DNA from 3 places in the Halomonas sp. KX33721 genome. Region 1 is predicted to be linked to each of the others. Evidence: predicted binding sites of a transcription regulator. Region 1 holds the regulator's gene; each other region holds the start of a gene.
What was found. Region 1 encodes sigma-54, which starts transcription at its own class of promoters, with help from an activator protein. Its sites were predicted from a motif close to TGGCACNNNNNTTGCTNT; they were not measured.
Positions count from the first base shown of each region.

Region 2: a site for sigma-54 is predicted at 1,907-1,924, ahead of A3220_RS11880 (HAD-IIB family hydrolase). Genes of this name have one in related genera too.
Region 3: a site for sigma-54 is predicted at 3,450-3,467, ahead of glnL (nitrogen regulation protein NR(II)). Genes of this name have one in related genera too.

Region 1 is NZ_LVIA01000012.1:24,559-30,453, reverse strand. It holds gene A3220_RS04275 (ATP-binding cassette domain-containing protein) at 1-129, opposite strand, end outside; gene A3220_RS04270 (KpsF/GutQ family sugar-phosphate isomerase) at 401-1,387, shown strand; gene A3220_RS04265 (HAD hydrolase family protein) at 1,430-1,972, shown strand; gene lptC (LPS export ABC transporter periplasmic protein LptC) at 1,972-2,544, shown strand; gene lptA (lipopolysaccharide transport periplasmic protein LptA) at 2,553-3,056, shown strand; gene lptB (LPS export ABC transporter ATP-binding protein) at 3,068-3,826, shown strand; gene A3220_RS04245 (RNA polymerase factor sigma-54) at 3,932-5,347, shown strand; gene raiA (ribosome-associated translation inhibitor RaiA) at 5,445-5,753, shown strand; gene ptsN (PTS IIA-like nitrogen regulatory protein PtsN) at 5,758-5,895, shown strand, end outside.
Region 2 is NZ_LVIA01000030.1:44,779-50,673, reverse strand. It holds gene A3220_RS11890 (OmpA family protein) at 1-233, shown strand, start outside; gene A3220_RS11885 (RNA-guided endonuclease TnpB family protein) at 582-1,754, shown strand; gene A3220_RS11880 (HAD-IIB family hydrolase) at 1,985-2,932, shown strand; gene A3220_RS11875 (hypothetical protein) at 2,952-4,172, shown strand; gene A3220_RS11870 (MBL fold metallo-hydrolase) at 4,429-5,295, shown strand; gene A3220_RS11865 (DUF2892 domain-containing protein) at 5,343-5,534, shown strand; gene A3220_RS11860 (hypothetical protein) at 5,568-5,895, shown strand, end outside.
Region 3 is NZ_LVIA01000043.1:10,032-15,926, forward strand. It holds gene A3220_RS14965 (hypothetical protein) at 1-200, opposite strand, end outside; gene A3220_RS14970 (hypothetical protein) at 312-716, opposite strand; gene glnA (glutamate--ammonia ligase) at 1,272-2,678, shown strand; gene A3220_RS14980 (DUF4124 domain-containing protein) at 2,798-3,331, shown strand; gene glnL (nitrogen regulation protein NR(II)) at 3,538-4,596, shown strand; gene ntrC (nitrogen regulation protein NR(I)) at 4,593-5,895, shown strand, end outside.

The sequences.
Region 1 (5,895 bases):
CGTGCCGCTTGGCCCCATAATAGCGGTGACTTTGCCACGCGGAATGGTCATATTAACGCCACGGAAGATATCGTTATCTCCACGGGAAAAGTAAACATCTTCAACCTGTATGAAGGGAACATCCGTCATATGCTGATTGACCTTCATCGTTGATGCCAGAACGCGTCAGTATAAACCGACTGGGCGCGGGGCAGTTTAGAAAACAGTGTTTTCGAAATATTATCGAACATCGTATCCTAACGCTACTCTTAGTAACAGTCGCACAAATCATTGCCGTACAAACCACTCGTCAATAGAACTCACTAATACCGCAGGTACTTGCTGCATGCTTTAGCTAAACACCGCTGCAAGATGTTATTCTTACTAGTCACCTACTCACATCATGAAAACGAGACATGCCATGCGCCAGCCACTCTCTACACCCAGCCAACTGCGTGAAAGTGCGCTGCGCACCTTGCAAATCGAGCAAGCGGCTATTGGCGGCTTGCAAGCCAAGCTAGATGAAAACTTTGACCACGCCTGTCAGCTTATGCTTGCCTGTCAGGGACGCGTGGTAGTCACCGGCATGGGAAAGTCAGGTCATATCGCCGGCAAAATCGCAGCCACCCTAGCCAGCACAGGCACTCCAGCCTTTTTTGTTCACCCAGGTGAAGCCAGCCATGGCGACTTGGGCATGATTACCCGCGCCGATGTGGTTTTGGCACTCTCTAACTCCGGTGAAACCGCTGAAGTAACGGCCCTACTTCCGCTACTCAAGCGCCTTGGCACACCGCTGGTCAGTATGACTGGCCGCCCAGGCTCCACTCTTGCACAGCACTCAGACGCCCACCTGGATAGCGGTGTAGAACGAGAAGCCTGCCCGCTTGACCTAGCACCCACCAGCTCCACCACCGCCGCCCTTGCCCTAGGCGACGCCCTTGCTGTTGCTCTATTGGAAGCACGGGGCTTTACCGCTGAAGACTTTGCCCTCTCTCACCCTGGCGGCAGCCTCGGTAAGCGCTTACTACTGCGTGTTAGCGACTTAATGCACGATGGCTCACGGCTCCCTCAAGTAGCGCTGGGCAGCCCGCTGCGCGATGCACTACTTGAGATAACACGCCAAGGGCTGGGCTTTACCTGCGTGGTGGATAGCGAAGGCCGTCTTGCCGGGGTCTATACCGACGGCGACTTGCGTCGCACGCTAGACCAACACCACGACCTGCGCGATGTTCAGGTAGATGACGTAATGACGCGCCCCGGCAAGCGCATTGGTCCAGACATACTAGCTGCCGAAGCGGTGCGCATTATGGAAGATAACCGTATCACTGCACTGGCTGTTGTTGATGAACAGCAGCGCCCCATCGGCGCGCTGCATATGCATGACCTGCTTGCCAGCGGCGTTATTTAACGACTTTATACTGCTTTTTTGGCAATGGATGATGGAGGCTTTATGGCCCTACCTGATGCACTACTCGACCGGCTTCGCCGCGTAAAACTGCTTGCGATTGATGTAGACGGTGTACTTACTGACGGCCGTCTCTATTTTCAGGCTGACGGTATCGAAATCAAAGCGTTTCACACCCAGGACGGTCATGGCCTGAAGTTACTCAAGCGTGTCGGCATCCATGTGGCGCTGATTACCGGCCGTGATTCACCTATGGTGAGCCAGCGCGCTGCCGCCTTAGGAATCACTCACGTATACCAGGGCTGTGAAGACAAACTCACTACCCTGAGAGCGCTTTGTCAGCGGCTTGATATCACCTTAGAACAGGTCGCCTACTGTGGAGATGACCTACCTGATCTTGCTCCGATCAAGCGCTCCGGTGTCGGTATTACGGTCCCCAATGCTCCGGACTACATGCACCCCCATGCCGACTGGATCACTGAACGCCTTGGCGGACACGGGGCTGTGCGTGAAATTTGCGATACGCTCCTAACGTCCCAAGGGCACTGGGATGCCGTACTCGATACGTATCTGCACGGACAGCCATAATGCGCTTTAGGGTAAGAAAACGGGTCTGGATCACGGCAATGGTCATCGCCCTAGGCGGCGTGCTGGTTTGGCTAGACCCTCGCGGCCCCCAGGAGACTGAGATTGACTCTGAAGCTCGTGCCCAGGAACCTGGGCACGTATTAGAGAATGCCGAAATTACCCTATTTGGCGAAACAGGCACTATTCAGCAATCTCTGGTAACCCCACGGCTGGTGCATACTCCGCAAACGGCAATGACTGACGTGTTGTCACCCCGTGCCACGCTGTTTGATAGCGAACAACGTGAGTGGCTCGCCACGGCGAACACTGGCACCCTCAATACTGAAACCCAAGCATTAACATTGGCAGGCTCCGCGCGACTACTAGCGCCTGAAGAGGGGTGGCAGCTTGATAGCGAACTATTAAACTACGACGGGACCACCCGGCATGCCTGGAGCGACACCCACGTAGTGTTGCAGCAGCCCCCTCAGCGTATGGAAGCCTCCCGAATGGATGTATGGCTGGATGACAGCCAAGTCCGTTTAACCAACAACGTGCGCGGCGTTCATCCGCCGGCCACCCGTTCCCCTTAGGAGTCGCGATGAATGCTCTAATCCGCACTGTACTTCTTGCCCTAGCCGTGCCGCTTGTCACAATTGCACTGCCTGTAGCGGCACAAAACCAAGCGCCTATTCATGTGGAGGCCGACCGGTTAGATCTTGACCAACGAGCAGGGACAGCCGTGTACACCGGTAACGTTGACATTCGCCAAGGCAATATGCAGCTACGCGGCGAGCGTGTCGAAATTCAGCGTAACAATGCTGGCGAGTTGTCTCGCGCCATCGCTACGGGCGAGCGTGCTTACTTGCGTAACCAAATTGAAGACCAAGAAACCCCTATAGAAGGCTGGGCGCGTCGGATTATTTATCACGTTTCCGAACGCCGGGTTGAGCTGATTGACCAAGCTGAGCTGACCCAGCAAGGAGATCACTTCCAAGGTGGACGTTTAGAGTACTTTATCGATCAAGAAGTAGTACAAGCACGCTCTGACGTTAGCGGCAGTGAAAATCAGCGTATTCGTATGACCCTTCAGCCCGAACAATAGGAAGTGGCCACGTGGCAGCATCAACATCCCCAGCCCCCACACCAGTAAAAACGCTCTACGCCCATCATTTAGCGAAGAGCTATAAGCGCCGCCGTGTGGTTAAAGATATTAATCTGGAAATCACTCAAGGTAGCGTGGTTGGGCTACTTGGCCCTAATGGTGCAGGTAAAACCACCTCGTTTTATATGATTGTGGGGTTGGTCAAATTGGATGCGGGCAAAGTAGGCATTGACGACCTTGACCTCACTCATGCTCCTATGCATGAACGCGCCATGGCAGGGATTGGTTATCTACCCCAGGAAGCTTCCATCTTCCGCAAGCTCTCCGTGGCTGACAACATTATGGCCATTTTAGAGACACGCAAAGAGCTTGATCGAAGCGCCCGGGAAGCACAACTTGAGTTACTACTTGAAGATTTTCACATCACTCATATACGCGACAACTTAGGCATGAGTCTTTCTGGGGGCGAACGCCGCCGTGTTGAAATCGCCCGCTCTTTGGCCACCGAACCGGCCTTTATCCTGCTGGATGAACCTTTTGCCGGGGTTGACCCGATTTCCGTTGGGGAAATTAAAGCTATCATTCGAGCGTTAAAGAAACGCCACATTGGTGTATTGATCACCGACCATAACGTTCGTGAAACGCTGGATATTTGTGATATTGCCTACATTGTTGGCGACGGTCACATCATTGCCAGTGGAAACGCCCAGGAAATCCTCAACAACCAGAAGGTTCGAGATGTCTATTTAGGCGCTGATTTCCGCCTTTAAACAGTGACCTGCAGAAGCATTTCTTTTAGTGGCATGCTTATTGCACTTGCACCAAGCCATAACTCACTCTAGGGTGGAGCTTTCTGATTAACGAGTGGTTCTCAGATGGTCATGAAAGCTTCTCTCCAATTGCGTATCGGCACACAGCTGACCATGACACCTCAGCTGCAGCAGGCTATCGCCCTGCTTCAGCTATCGACGCTGGACCTTCGTCAAGAAATTCAGCAAGCGCTAGATGCCAATCCCATGCTTGAGCAAGAAGATGAGTTTGGCGAGCAGGCTGTCAGTGAGCCTCAAGAGGCTGAGTGGTCCGAGAGCATCCCCAACGAACTCTCCGTCGACAGTGACTGGTCAGATACCTATCAAGACATAGGCAGCCTGGGTGGCAACAGTGAAGGCCCCGACTTCGAACGCCAAGCCGCTGGACAAAGCCTACATGGCCACCTGCTATGGCAACTGGCCATGACAGACTTTAGCCCGCGAGAATACGCCATCGCGGAAAGCCTGATTGATGCGCTGGATGCCAACGGCTATCTCACCCAGCCGCTTAATGACATTCGGGAAGGATTAAAAGCCCAAGGCCATGACAGCTTAAGCCAGCGGGAAGTGGAAAATACCCTGCTGCGCTTGCAGCAATTTGAGCCCACCGGCGTCTTTGCCCGAGACCTGCGTGAATGCCTGATGCTGCAACTCGCCTCACTACCTGAGGACACCCCTCTGCTAATGCCCGCCAAACGGCTGGTTCGCCAGTTTTTGGAAGCATTAGGCAAAGACGATATGCGGCTTCTCAAGCGCCGTTTAAGCCTTGATGACGAGCAGCTTGACGATGTCATCCGTTTAATTCGCAGCCTTGACCCACGCCCTGGGAGCACCTATGGCGTTACCGACGACAGCTACATCACCCCCGACCTAGTCGTTCGGCACGACAATGAAGGTTGGCATTTAGAGCTCAATCCAGAAGCACTACCACGCTTGCGTATACAGCCCGACTACGCCAGCTTGATCAAACGCGCAGACAAAAGCCAAGACAACCAGTTCCTCAAAGAGCACCTCCAAGAAGCCCGCTGGCTGATCAAAAGCTTATCGAGTCGCAATGACACGCTGCTACGAGTTGGGCGTGAAATTATTGCACGCCAAATTGGCTTTCTGGAGCATGGCGAAGAAGCAATGAAACCGCTGATTTTAGCGGATATTGCTGAAGCGGTAGAGATGCACGAATCCACCATATCTCGTGTGACCACGCAGAAATTTATTCACACGCCGCGGGGCGTTTTCGAGCTTAAGTACTTCTTCTCAAGCCAGGTAAGCGGCCAAGACGGCGGCGACAGCCACTCCAGCACAGCCATTCGCGCCCGCATCAAAAAGCTGATTCAGGATGAGCCCTCAGGAAAACCGCTCTCCGATAGCCGCTTGGTGACTCTGCTTGAAGAGGAGAGCATTAGCGTTGCACGGCGTACTGTCGCAAAATATCGGGAGTCAATGGGCATTCCCTCGTCAAGTGAGCGCCGCCGTTTACGCTAGTTAAGCGGTACGTATGAACAAACTCAACGCAAGGGCTTTGCAATAGCGTAAAAAGGGTTACAATCGAAGTACAGTCCGATGGATAAGGAGCACGTCAATGCAAGTAAACATCACTGGTCATCACGTTGAACTGACTGACGCCTTGCGCGACTACGTTAACGAAAAGCTGCAGCGCGTTGAACGCCACTACGACAACATTACCACGGTGCAAGTGACCTTATCTGTTGAGAAGGAGCGCCAGCAAGCAGCCTGCACACTGCACGCTGCCGGTGCAGACCTTCACGCCGAAGCGCTTGATAACGACATGTATGCCGCTATTGATGCGCTAGCAGACAAAATCGATCGTCAACTCGTTAAACATAAGGAAAAAGCACAAGCTCGCGCCCAGGGCGCTGGTGTGCGTTAACTCAATGACGTTGGAAACCATCCTCCCCCCGGAGCGCGTGCTTTATGACGTTCCCGGGGGCAGCAAAAAACGGGTGCTGGAGTTTTTCAGCACCTTTATCGCCCAAAATACACCCAGCCTAGATAGCCAAGAGGTGTTTAGC
Region 2 (5,895 bases), on a different contig from region 1:
GGGTAGAGGGGCACTCCGATAGCCAAACCATTAACACGCCGGAGTTTTCATCTAACTGGGCGCTTTCAAGCGCCCGTGCTATCGCCATTGTAGAAGCCTTGGAGGAGGCGGGTGTGGCCTCTGAGCGTTTACGGGCAGTGGGCCTAGCGGCGACCCAGCCGTTAGAAGATAACAGCACGGCAGAAGGGCGTGCCCGTAACCGCCGGGTGGAAGTGGTCATCCATGTGGAGTAGGGCGCACTAGCCAAAGGGTAAGCACAATAAAAAAAAGCCCGCCGTGGGTGGCGGGCATTAAAGGGCTTGGCTCACTGCAGCCCACTGACATCAGGTGAGGGGGTGTACATGAATGTCAGTGAGTACAATATGAGTGTAGCTATTTATGAGATTTTGCCAAGCGCTTGTGCAATTTTTTGTAGGCTTTTAGGCCGACATCTTAAATGAAAAACTTAGCAAAATTCCGCGTAAACCCTCGCCCAGTCGGGCGGGGATACAAGCGGGCAGCGCGCTAGCGCTGCTGGGGGTTGATTTTCGCCCCTCACCGGCTAATATGGATATATATACAGCTTGATAAGCCACAATGCCATGCTGAAAGCCACTAAAGTCCGTATCTACCCGACCCCTGAACAGGCTGATTTCTTAAATCAGCAGTTCGGCGCGGTGCGGTTTGCGTACAACAAGGCACTGCACATCATCAGTACGCAGTACAAGCGGCATGGCACCAAGCTCCGGGCTAAGAAAGACCTCAAGCCGCTACTGGCGGTAGCGAAAAAATCCCGCAAGTACCACTGGCTGAAAGACTACGATTCAATTGCGTTGCAGCAGGCGTGCATTAACTTGGATCGCGCCTTCCAGAACTTCTTTAACCCCCAGTTAAAAGCCCGCTACCCCAAATTCAAGCGCAAGCACGGTAAGCAATCGAGCTATCACTGCACCGGCATCAAGGTCGGTGAGAGCTGGATCAAAATACCGAAGCTCACGCCGATTAAAGCCCGACTTCACCGTGACATCACCGGCACGCTGAAAAGCATCACCTTAACCCGCACCACCACGGGCAAGTATTTTGCCGCGCTGCTGGTGGATGATGGTGTAGAGGCGCCCACACCGCTGCAAACCGTCGACACCGTGCTGGGGGTCGATATGGGCTTGACGCATTTGTCTATCGACTCGACTGGCCGCAAAGTGGCCAATCCTCGTTTCTTGAAGCGGGCGCGTGCTAATTTGCGGCGCAAACAAAAAGCGCTTTCCCGCTGCCAGAAGGGCAGCAAGCGCCGTGCGAAAGCACGGCTAACCCTTGCCAAGGCGCACGAGCGCTTGGCCAATGCCCGTGCTGACTTCCAGCATAAACTGTCTCGACAATTCATTGACGATAACCAAGCGGTGGTGGTCGAGACCTTGAACGTCAAAAACCTGCTGAAAAACCGCAAGCTGGCAAAACATATTGCCGATGCCAGTTGGCACAGCCTGATCCAAAAACTGGACTACAAAGCCAAGCAGCAAGGCAAGCATCTGGTCAAAATCGACCAGTGGTTTGCCAGCACCAAGACCTGTGCGGGCTGCGGCCACAAGGTCGAACAAATGCCGCTAACGGTTCGCACTTGGGATTGCCCCGGCTGCGGCACGCAAGGCATCGACCGCGACATTAACGCCGCGATCAATATTCGCCAGCAAGGCATTTTAACGTTAAAGGCCGAAGGACTGTCGGTCTCTGCCCATCGAGGCCTGTGTAAGCCCGGTCACGCACCGGCAGCGGCCTAAGACGTGGGAAGCCTCGCCCGTCAGGGCGGGGAGCAGTCACCTCACCTTTTTTGCACCTATTTGGTGCTTTTCTGATGCGCTTTTTTGGTGCTCAAGCCTTCAGCGCCCTTTCTTTGATTTTAAGTGTTTGATTTATATTAGATGAACTTCATTGGCATACATTCTGCTTTATTGCTTATCTGAAAGAGACGCCTGCGTAACGGCTTTTAAGATTGCAATAAGGTGGCGCCATGACCGAACAGACTCGCACTACACATACTCAGACCGAGTTGCCTGATATAGCGCTGTCGCCCGGTAGTGCTGACCCAGCGCTTCAACCGCGCTTGGTGGTCACTGACCTAGACGGTTCCTTGCTAGACCACCACAGCTATGACTTCTCACCGGCAGCGCCTTGGCTGGCGCGCCTAAAACAGCTGGGCGTGCCCGTTATACCGGTCACTAGTAAAACCCGTGCCGAACTTATTTCCCTGCGTGAAGCGCTAGGCCTGACAGCTACCCCATTTGTGGCGGAAAACGGCGCTGTGATTGGCCTGCCACCGGGCTGGTGTCACGCACGGCTAGACCGCCCAGGGAGTGGCCTGGATGGCGTGGTGGTTAAACACACTGGAGTAGATGTGGGCTTTATCCGGGCACGGCTTAACGTCTGGCGCAAACGCCTGGGCGTTCGTTTTACCCGTATGAGTGAGCTGGATATTACCCAAGTCATGGCGCTTACCGGTTTAGATGAACCCCGTGCCAAGGCTGCCCGAAAGCGTGAAGGCAGCGAGCCGCTTATCTGGGAAGACGACGAGGCCGCGCTGGCAAACTTTCGCTTAGCGCTTGAGGGCGATGGGTTGACGCTGACGCAAGGCGGGCGCTTTTGGCACGTAATGGGTAAGGCCTCGGATAAAGGCAGTGCCGTTGACTGGCTCATTAAGCGATTTACCGCGCTCCGTGGCCGTGCGCCGCTGTCGCTGGGGCTAGGCGATGGCCCCAATGATATTTCCATGCTCGATGCCGTCGATCAGGCCGTCGTGATTAAAGGCTGCCACGACTTAACCGTCACACCCACGAACACAGCGCTTTATCGCACTAAGGAAACTGGACCAACGGGCTGGGCCGAGGGGGTAGCCCACTGGTGGGGGCGAGACGACCGCCGACTAGCGGCGGTACTTAGCCAACAACCAGAAACGGCCTAACCCAAAAGGGGATCAGCGAATGAGTGACTTTCATCAAAATGGCGTTATCACCGATTTTCATAACCTAACTCGCCGCCCGGTAGAGGCACTGGAGCAGGAGCTGAGTCAGTTTGCTAAGCGTCGCCCGATGGGGTTGATACTGCCGTCGCTGTTTTCCGAGCTGGAAGGTCCGGCGCTTTCTGCCATCGTAGATGAGTTAGTGAAGGTGCCCTACCTCAACGAGATTGTAATTGGCCTGGACCGCGCCGACCGTGAGCAATTCTTGTACGCCCGGGAGTTTTTCTCTCGCTTGCCCCAGCATACGCGCATTCTATGGAACGACGGGCCACGCCTACGCGAGTTAGACGCCGAGCTGGAAAGCCACGATCTGGGAGCGTTAGAACCAGGCAAAGGGCGCAATGTGTGGTACTGCGCAGGTTACGTGCTGGCGTCTGGTCGCTCGTCGGTGGTGGGATTACACGACTGCGATATCCTGACCTACGACCGCAGCCTGTTGGCTCGGCTCATGTATCCCGTGGCTCACCCACGGTTCAATTACAGTTTCTGCAAAGGCTATTACCCCCGCATTGCCGAAGGAAAGCTCAACGGCCGGGTGTCTCGGCTGATGGTGACGCCGCTGCTGCGGGCACTAAAAACGGTATGCGGGCCGCTACCCTATTTGGACTACTTAGATAGCTTCCGCTACCCGCTCTCTGGAGAGTTCGCAATGCGCAGCGATGTGCTGGAAGGCATCCGTATTCCTGCCGACTGGGGGCTGGAAATTGGCGTACTCTCTGAGCTGCAGCGCAACTACTCCCACCGCCAGCTATGTCAGGTCGATATTGCCGATGCCTACGATCACAAGCATCAGCCCGTTAGCGAAGATGACGCCAATGCAGGCCTTAACCGCATGAGCCTGGATATCGCGAAAGCGCTGTATCGCAAGCTGGCTACCCAAGGCGTAAGCTTTAGCAGTGAAGACTTCCGCACGCTAAAAGCCACGTACTATCGTTTAGCACTCGATTTGATCGAAGCCTACGACCACGACGCCACCATGAATGGCCTGAGTTTAGACCGTCACTGTGAAGAGCAGGCGGTGGAGTTATTTGCCAGCAACCTGCTGGAAGCGGGCAACCTGTTTTTGGATAACCCCCGCGAACGGCCATTTATTCCTAGCTGGAACCGCGTTCAGGCCGCTGTACCCGACATACTGGCGCGGATGCATGAGGCGGTAGAGTTGGATAACCAAAGGAAGGTGTAACGATAGGCATCAGCGTAAGTTGCCTCAGTTTCTCGAAACCGCTGCACGGTGAGCTGCAGCGGTTTTTTTATACCTGTCTGTAATGCAAACCCTTTCTATCCACTGCTTAGAGGGGGCGCGGATTCTGACGATCTAATAAACATAAAGTAGAAACAAAGGTACTGTAATTATAAATTGATATAAATATATAACCATTATTGCGCTACACTTACTGTATAGATCCACTGTTAGCAGTCCATCCTCAGGAGGCTCCAGAATGCAGCGCCCTATCGTTACCCACTTCTTTGATGAACCAACCAATACGTTCAGCTATGTGGTGCAAGACCCTGATAGCAGCGCGTGCGCCATTATCGACTCTGTTCTGGACTTTGATTACGCGGCAGGGCGCACTGATATTCGTTCAGCTAATCAAATTATAGCGTTTGTCCGTGAAAAACGGCTGGAAGTGGCTTGGGTATTGGAAACCCATGTCCACGCTGACCACCTCTCCGCAGCGCCGTATCTGCATGATCAGTTAGGAGGCAAAACGGGCATTGGTGCTCATATCGTCGAGGTGCAGGAGATTTTTGGTAAAGCGTTTAATGCAGGCACCGAGTTTGCCCGAGATGGCAGCCAGTTTGATGCGTTATTCAATGAAGGCGATACCTTCACGATTGGCTCGTTAGAGGGGCGTGTACTGCATACGCCTGGACATACACCTGCCTGTTTGACCTATGTGATCGGTGATGCCGCCTTTGTGGGCGATACCCTGTTTATGCCGGATTACGGCACCGCGCGCTGCGATTTTCCTGGCGGCGATGCTCGCACGCTCTACCACTCTATTCAGAAAGTACTGTCTTTGCCCGAGCAAACGCGGCTGTTCTTATGCCACGACTACAAAGCGCCGGGGCGAGACGCCTATCAGCATGAAACCACCGTTGCCGAACAGCGCCAGGCCAACGTCCATGTGCACGACGGCATTAGCGAGGAAGAGTTCGTCAAAATGCGTACCGAACGGGATGCCACGCTGGGAATGCCACGTCTGATTATTCCTTCGGTACAGGTCAATATGCGGGCCGGCGAGCTGCCGCCTGCCGAAGATGACGGCCAGGTATACCTAAAAGTACCAATTAACAGGTTTTAAGCGGCGGTGGGTTTACTTAACGACACATAAATGGGTAGGAAACAGTGATGAAAACGAACGTAGGCGGCATCGACAAAATAGCGCGGATTGCTGTGGGGTTACTGTTAATCGTGCTGACCTTGATGGGCACGATTGGTGTATGGGGGTGGATAGGGGTCGCGCCGTTGGCAACGGGGCTATTCAATTTCTGCCCGGTGTATTCGCTCATGGGTATATCCACCTGTAAAACCAAGCGTTAGGCAACGAGCGTTGGGTAACATAAGGAGCTAGATGTGGATTGGATAGCGAGCCTGCACGGGCTAGTGGGCGGTGTGCTGATTGGACTTTCAGCAGTGTGGCTGATGGGCGCACTAGGCCGCATTGCCGGTATCAGCGGCATTATTGGCGGTTTAATTACTCAGCGGCCTAAAGGAGACAGTGCTTGGCGGGTAGCGTTTTTAGCGGGGCTAATTAGTGGCCCGCTGCTCGTCATGGCCGTTGGGGGTGGGCTGGGGAACGTGGCAGGCGTGCCCGGTGCGGTGATTGGTGAACCTGCAGGCGGTGTGCCGCTTATGTTGTTAGCAGGCCTGCTGGTGGGGATAGGCACGGGGCTTGGCAGTG
Region 3 (5,895 bases), on a different contig from region 1:
TCCTCTTCCCAGCGTTCGATGGCGCGTTTGTCGTCGGGGAGTCGCACCATATCGCCCACGTTGAGATTTTGGTGTGACTGAAAGCGGTGGCCGCGTTGGTCGAGAATGGCGGCCACGCTGCCAATGCTCACGGCATCTTCTTCGCGGTAGGCTTCTACTTTGACCCGCACAATGCGGCCTTGGTAACGGGCGGAAAGCACGGCACCTGGGTAGGGGGGGCGTGTGTTCGGGGTCGTCCTTGAAGAGGGCTGCTACGCTGGCGCTGCCGGGCTCGTCCCATTCAATGTGCTTGTGCATGGTGAGCGTCCTTACTATGGGTGAATAAAAATAAGAAGGCTCGTTAAGTGTAGTGTGCGTTGGCAGAACTCGGCCAATCTAATCAAGAGCGCGTCTAGCGCTAGGGTGTGTAGCTGTGGGTAGAGTAGGTACCACAGCTGTGCTGCCAGGGGCTGTTTATCCAGCGCAATCATCACCCATTCCGCTTGGCTCACATAGGCTGCCCGGTTGATCCGTGCGCTTAGCGTTTGCGAGGGCGTGATTAAGCAGTGCACATGGTAGCGCTGCTCAATGGGCGATAGCCGCTCATCTATCTGATTGCATGTCACAATAATTGGCACCACATGCTCTGCAAGGCCCGACTCTCGGATGGAACGTAGGTGTCGCGGTAGCAAGGCTCCTGTCACTGTTGCGTCAACGATAAAGCAAACCGCACTCATGTAAGCGGCTCCCTTTGTTATGAAGCATGTCTGAAAGTAATTTGTTGTAGATGTTGGTTTATTTGCGTATCAAGATAAAGTTTTCTGACGGTAGCTCGCTAGGCGCTGGGTTTTTTGAACCAACCTGGTGCGCTGATACCTTTTTATGAGCTTTTATGGTGCGCCAATAAAAAATAAAGGCGCTTTTGTGCGCAACCAAAAGACCTTTGCTACATGAAGAGGCATCTCTCCATAGGTTTTTGTATTTTAAAAACAAAGCATTATAAATTTTTGATGCCATAATGGTGCAGAGTTGGCATGCTCTGTGCTTATACATTGTAGATGGTTTTGTCACCAGCTATTAGATCGTATGCAGAAGCCTCTCGGCATGCTACAACGATAGCCGGTCTGAAATGATCGCTGGGCGTTTTGTTGTCCATCGTCAGGCAAACGTTAAGCGAACAAAAAAAGACAAACGCGCCACATGCAGCTGCGTGTTGAACGGTTTGTTGAATAACACTTTTATCGATAGCTTACAGTTACAAGCTTTAAGCCACGCTCATACCGGAGGACACTATGTCAGCCAAGACTCTCGCGCTAATCGAAGAACATGATGTTAAGTGGGTAGACCTGCGTTTCACCGACACGCGCGGTAAAGAGCAGCACGTCACCGTACCGGCACGCGACGTGAATGAAGAGTTTTTTGAAAACGGCCAAATGTTTGACGGCTCTTCTATTGAAGGCTGGAAAGGCATTAATGAATCCGACATGATCCTGCGTCCGGAAGACGGCACCGGCTTCCTGGACCCCTTCACCGAAGACGCTACCCTGATCCTGCGTTGCGACATCATCGAGCCTGCTACCATGCAGGGCTATGATCGCGACCCGCGCTCTATCGCTAAGCGTGCAGAAGCTTACCTGCAGTCTACCGGTCTGGGCGACACCGCCTTCTTCGGCCCAGAGCCGGAATTCTTCATCTTTGACGAAGTGCACTGGAAGTCCGATATCCAGGGCTCTATGTACAAAATCACGTCTGATGAAGGCGCTTGGGCAACTGACAATAAAGTAGAAGGCGGCAACCTGGGTCACCGTCCGCGCGTGAAAGGCGGCTACTTCCCGGTTCCTCCGGTCGATAGCTTCCACGATATCCGTGGCGCGATGTGTAACACCCTGGAAGCGATTGGCCAGACCGTGGAAGTTCACCACCACGAAGTTGCCAACGCGGGTCAGAACGAAATCGGCGTTAAATTCAACACGCTGGTGAAGAAAGCTGACGAAGTTCAGGAAATGAAGTACGTGATCCACAACGTGGCGCACGCTTACGGCAAAACCGCTACCTTCATGCCGAAACCGCTGGTAGGCGACAACGGTTCTGGTATGCACGTACACCAGTCGTTCTGGAAAGATGGTCAGAACCAGTTTGCTGGCGACGAGTACGCGGGCCTGTCTGAAATGGCGCTGTACTACATCGGCGGTATCATCAAGCACGCTCGTGCCCTGAACGCCTTCACCAACGCTTCTACCAACTCGTACAAGCGTCTGGTTCCGGGCTTCGAAGCACCGGTCATGCTGGCCTACAGTGCCCGTAACCGTTCTGCTTCTATCCGTATTCCTTACACCGCTAGCCCGAAAGGCAAGCGTGTAGAGACTCGCTTCCCTGATCCGACTGCTAACCCCTACCTGGCGTTTGCAGCGATGCTGATGGCGGGTATCGACGGTATCAAGAACAAGATCCACCCTGGCGATGCCATGGACAAGAACCTGTACGACCTGCCGCCGGAAGAAGGCAAGTCCGTACCGACCGTTGCCAACAGCCTGGACCAAGCACTGGAAGCACTCGATGCTGACCGTGCGTTCCTGACCGAAGGCGGCGTATTTACTGATGAAATGATCGATGCTTACATCGAGCTGAAGATGGAAGAAGTGGAGCGCATTCGCATGACCACTCACCCGATCGAGTTCGACATGTACTACTCTTGCTAAGAACGGTTGCTAAACACCGTTTTAACAAGAGTGCTAACATCACCCTTGCGGTGTGATTAGCCTGAAAAACCCCGCCTCGGCGGGGTTCTTTGTTGGAGCAACATAAGGGTGAGAAAGTAATGATCAGTAGATGGCGTTTGCGTCAAAAAAGTGGTTTGTCCACAGGGGCTGCGCTACTGCTGGGCTTGTGGGTAAGCGCTGCGCAGGCTCAAACGGTGTATCGTGTGGTGGATGCGCAGGGCAACGTGACGTTTACTGACAACCCAGAGCGTGGTGGTAAAGCGATCACGCTGGCCCCGCTGCAGAGCGTGCCTACCGCTGCTCGGCCTGCTTCTCTGTCTCCCCGCGCGAAGGGGAATCCTGGCCAACCGTTTATGCCCTATGACCGCTTTGCGATTGCTAACCCAGCGGCGGGGGCCTCGTTGCGAAATAATATGACGCCGGTTGAAGTGGCGGTTTCGCCGCCGCTACGCGACGACCACCAAATTCAACTGCTCGTGAATGGCGAACTAAGCCAATCTGCCCTGCATAGCGATGCGTTCTGGCTGGCGGGCTTGCCAGCGGGACAACACCAGCTGCAGGCCGAACTGTTGGATAGCCAAGGGCGTATTCAACACCGCACCGATCCGGTGACTATTTTTATTGCTGAATAGTGCAATGCACTACAATGGTGCATAGGAGTATCTGAATTTGTTCGGCAGTGCGCTATAACGGCTCGCTGTGCCCACACCGGCTGCCCATCAGCCGTGCATGCCGCCGTTTGTGCTTAATTGGCGCGCTTTTTGCAGTTCCTCTCTCAACGATCCCATCACGCTAGTGTTCATCACACTATTATTAGAGCGACGTTTCAGGACACGCCATGTATCAGCGCTTATTAGAACATCTCACCACCGCAGTGCTACTGCTCGACGGTGAACTCCGTGTCCGCTGGATGAACCCAGCGGCGGAAGCGCTGCTAGCGGTGAGCTTTAGCCGTGTGCAGGGTATTAGTCTAGATACCTTGCTAGGCGGTGGGGAAAGTATTGATGAGGTATTGGCCAAAGCGCGGGATGCCTTTCACCCCTATACCCAGCGGGAAGCGCGTGTCACGCCGCTCAATAGTGAGCCGCTCACGGTGGACTATACGGTAACGCCCCTCTCAGCCGATGAGCTGCTGCTGGAAGTCGAGCCGCGAGACCGCTTGATGCAGATCTCCCGCGAAGAGGCGCTCACCACCCGCCAAGAGACCATTAAGGTGCTGGCGCGGGGCTTGGCCCACGAGGTGAAAAACCCATTAGGCGGCATTCGCGGTGCGGCGCAACTGCTGGAGCGTGATTTAGACGACCCGGCGCTGCGGGAATTTACCCATATCATCGTCGAAGAAGTCGACCGCTTACGAGATTTGGTTGATTCCATGCTGGGCCCGAACCGCATCATTAAACATGAGCCGGTCAATATCCATAAAGTGCTGGAGCGAGTGCGAGCGCTGCTGATTGCCGAGCATCCCGATGTCACCGTCAACCGTGATTACGACCCCAGCCTGCCGGATCTTTCCGGTGATGAGTCGCAAATGATTCAAGCGGTATTGAACGTGGCGCGTAACGCGGTGCAGGCCATGAGCGATGCAGAGACCCCCTCACCGGAGCTGATTCTGCGCACCCGTGCCCGGCGCCAGTTCACTTTAGGCGCCGAGCGGCACCGGCTAGTGAGCGAAGTCGGCGTGATTGATAACGGCCCTGGCATTCCTGAAAGCCTACGCGAAACCCTCTTTTACCCGATGGTGTCTGGCCGCGCGGAAGGCAGCGGTTTGGGGCTATCCATTGCTCAGTCAATTTTGTATCAACATCAGGGATTGATCGAATGCGACTCACGACCTGGACATACCGAATTTCGTTTACTGATTCCATTAGTTATTAATTGCACCGGAGAAGCGTCATGACTGAGGCGACACGTACCGATGTTGCACGGGTGGTTATTGTCGATGATGACCGCGCTATCCGTTGGGTGCTGGAGCGCGCACTGGCGCAGCCAGACCTAGAGGTCGAGTGTATTGAGCGTGCCGACACAGCGCTGGCACGGCTGCTGGAAAGCCCACCGGATGTGTTGGTGACCGATATTCGCATGCCGGGGATTGATGGGCTGGATTTAATGTCACGGGTTCGCGAAGCCCACCCGGACCTGCCGGTCATTGTCATGACCGCTCACTCCGATTTAGATAGCGCCGTGGCCTCTTATCAGGGGGGGGCGTTTGAGTACTTGCCCAAGCCGTTTGATGTGGATGAGGCGCTGGCGCTGGTACGCCGTGCGGTAGCCCACGCCCGTGAACGCCAGCGGCCGGTGAGCGTGCCGGAAGGCCTAAGCGCCGAGATCATCGGTGAAGCGCCCGCCATGCAGGAAGTCTTTCGCGCCATTGGGCGGCTCTCCCATTCGCACATTACGGTACTGATTAACGGTGAGTCGGGCACCGGTAAAGAGCGTGTCGCCCAGGCGCTGCATCAGCACAGCCCGAGGGCGGGCAAGCCGTTTATTGCTTTGAATATGGCGGCAATTCCTCGTGACTTAATAGAGTCCGAGCTTTTTGGCCATGAGAAAGGCGCGTTTACTGGGGCGGCTGCCCAGCGCCAAGGGCGCTTCGAGCAGGCCAACGGTGGCACGCTGTTTCTGGATGAAATCGGCGATATGCCCGCCGAGACGCAAACCCGTCTGCTGCGCGTGCTGGCCGACGGCGAGTTTTACCGCGTGGGCGGGCATACCCCGGTAAAAGTTGATGTGCGGATTATCGCGGCAACCCACCAGAACCTAGAGTCGTTGGTAGATGATGGGCGCTTTCGTGAAGACTTGTTCCACCGTCTGAACGTGATTCGCGTTCATCTACCGCGCCTTGCCGAGCGCCGCGAAGATATTCCCCGGCTAACCCGGCATTTTTTGGCCGAAGCGGCGAAAGAGCTTTCCACCGATATCAAAGTGCTGACCCCTGAGGCAGAGGCGCACTTAACCCGGCTGCCGTGGCCCGGCAACGTACGTCAGCTGGAAAATATCTGCCGTTGGTTAACGGTCATGGCCTCTGGCCGGGAAATCCTGGTAGAAGACCTGCCGCCAGAGCTACGCACGGTCGGTGCGTCGGAAAGTAGCGTCCACGGTGATTGGCGTTCAGCATTTCGCGATTGGGCTGATCATGCTTTGGCAGAAGGCCATACGCACCTGCTGGAAGAGGCGGTACCTGATTTCGAGCGCATTT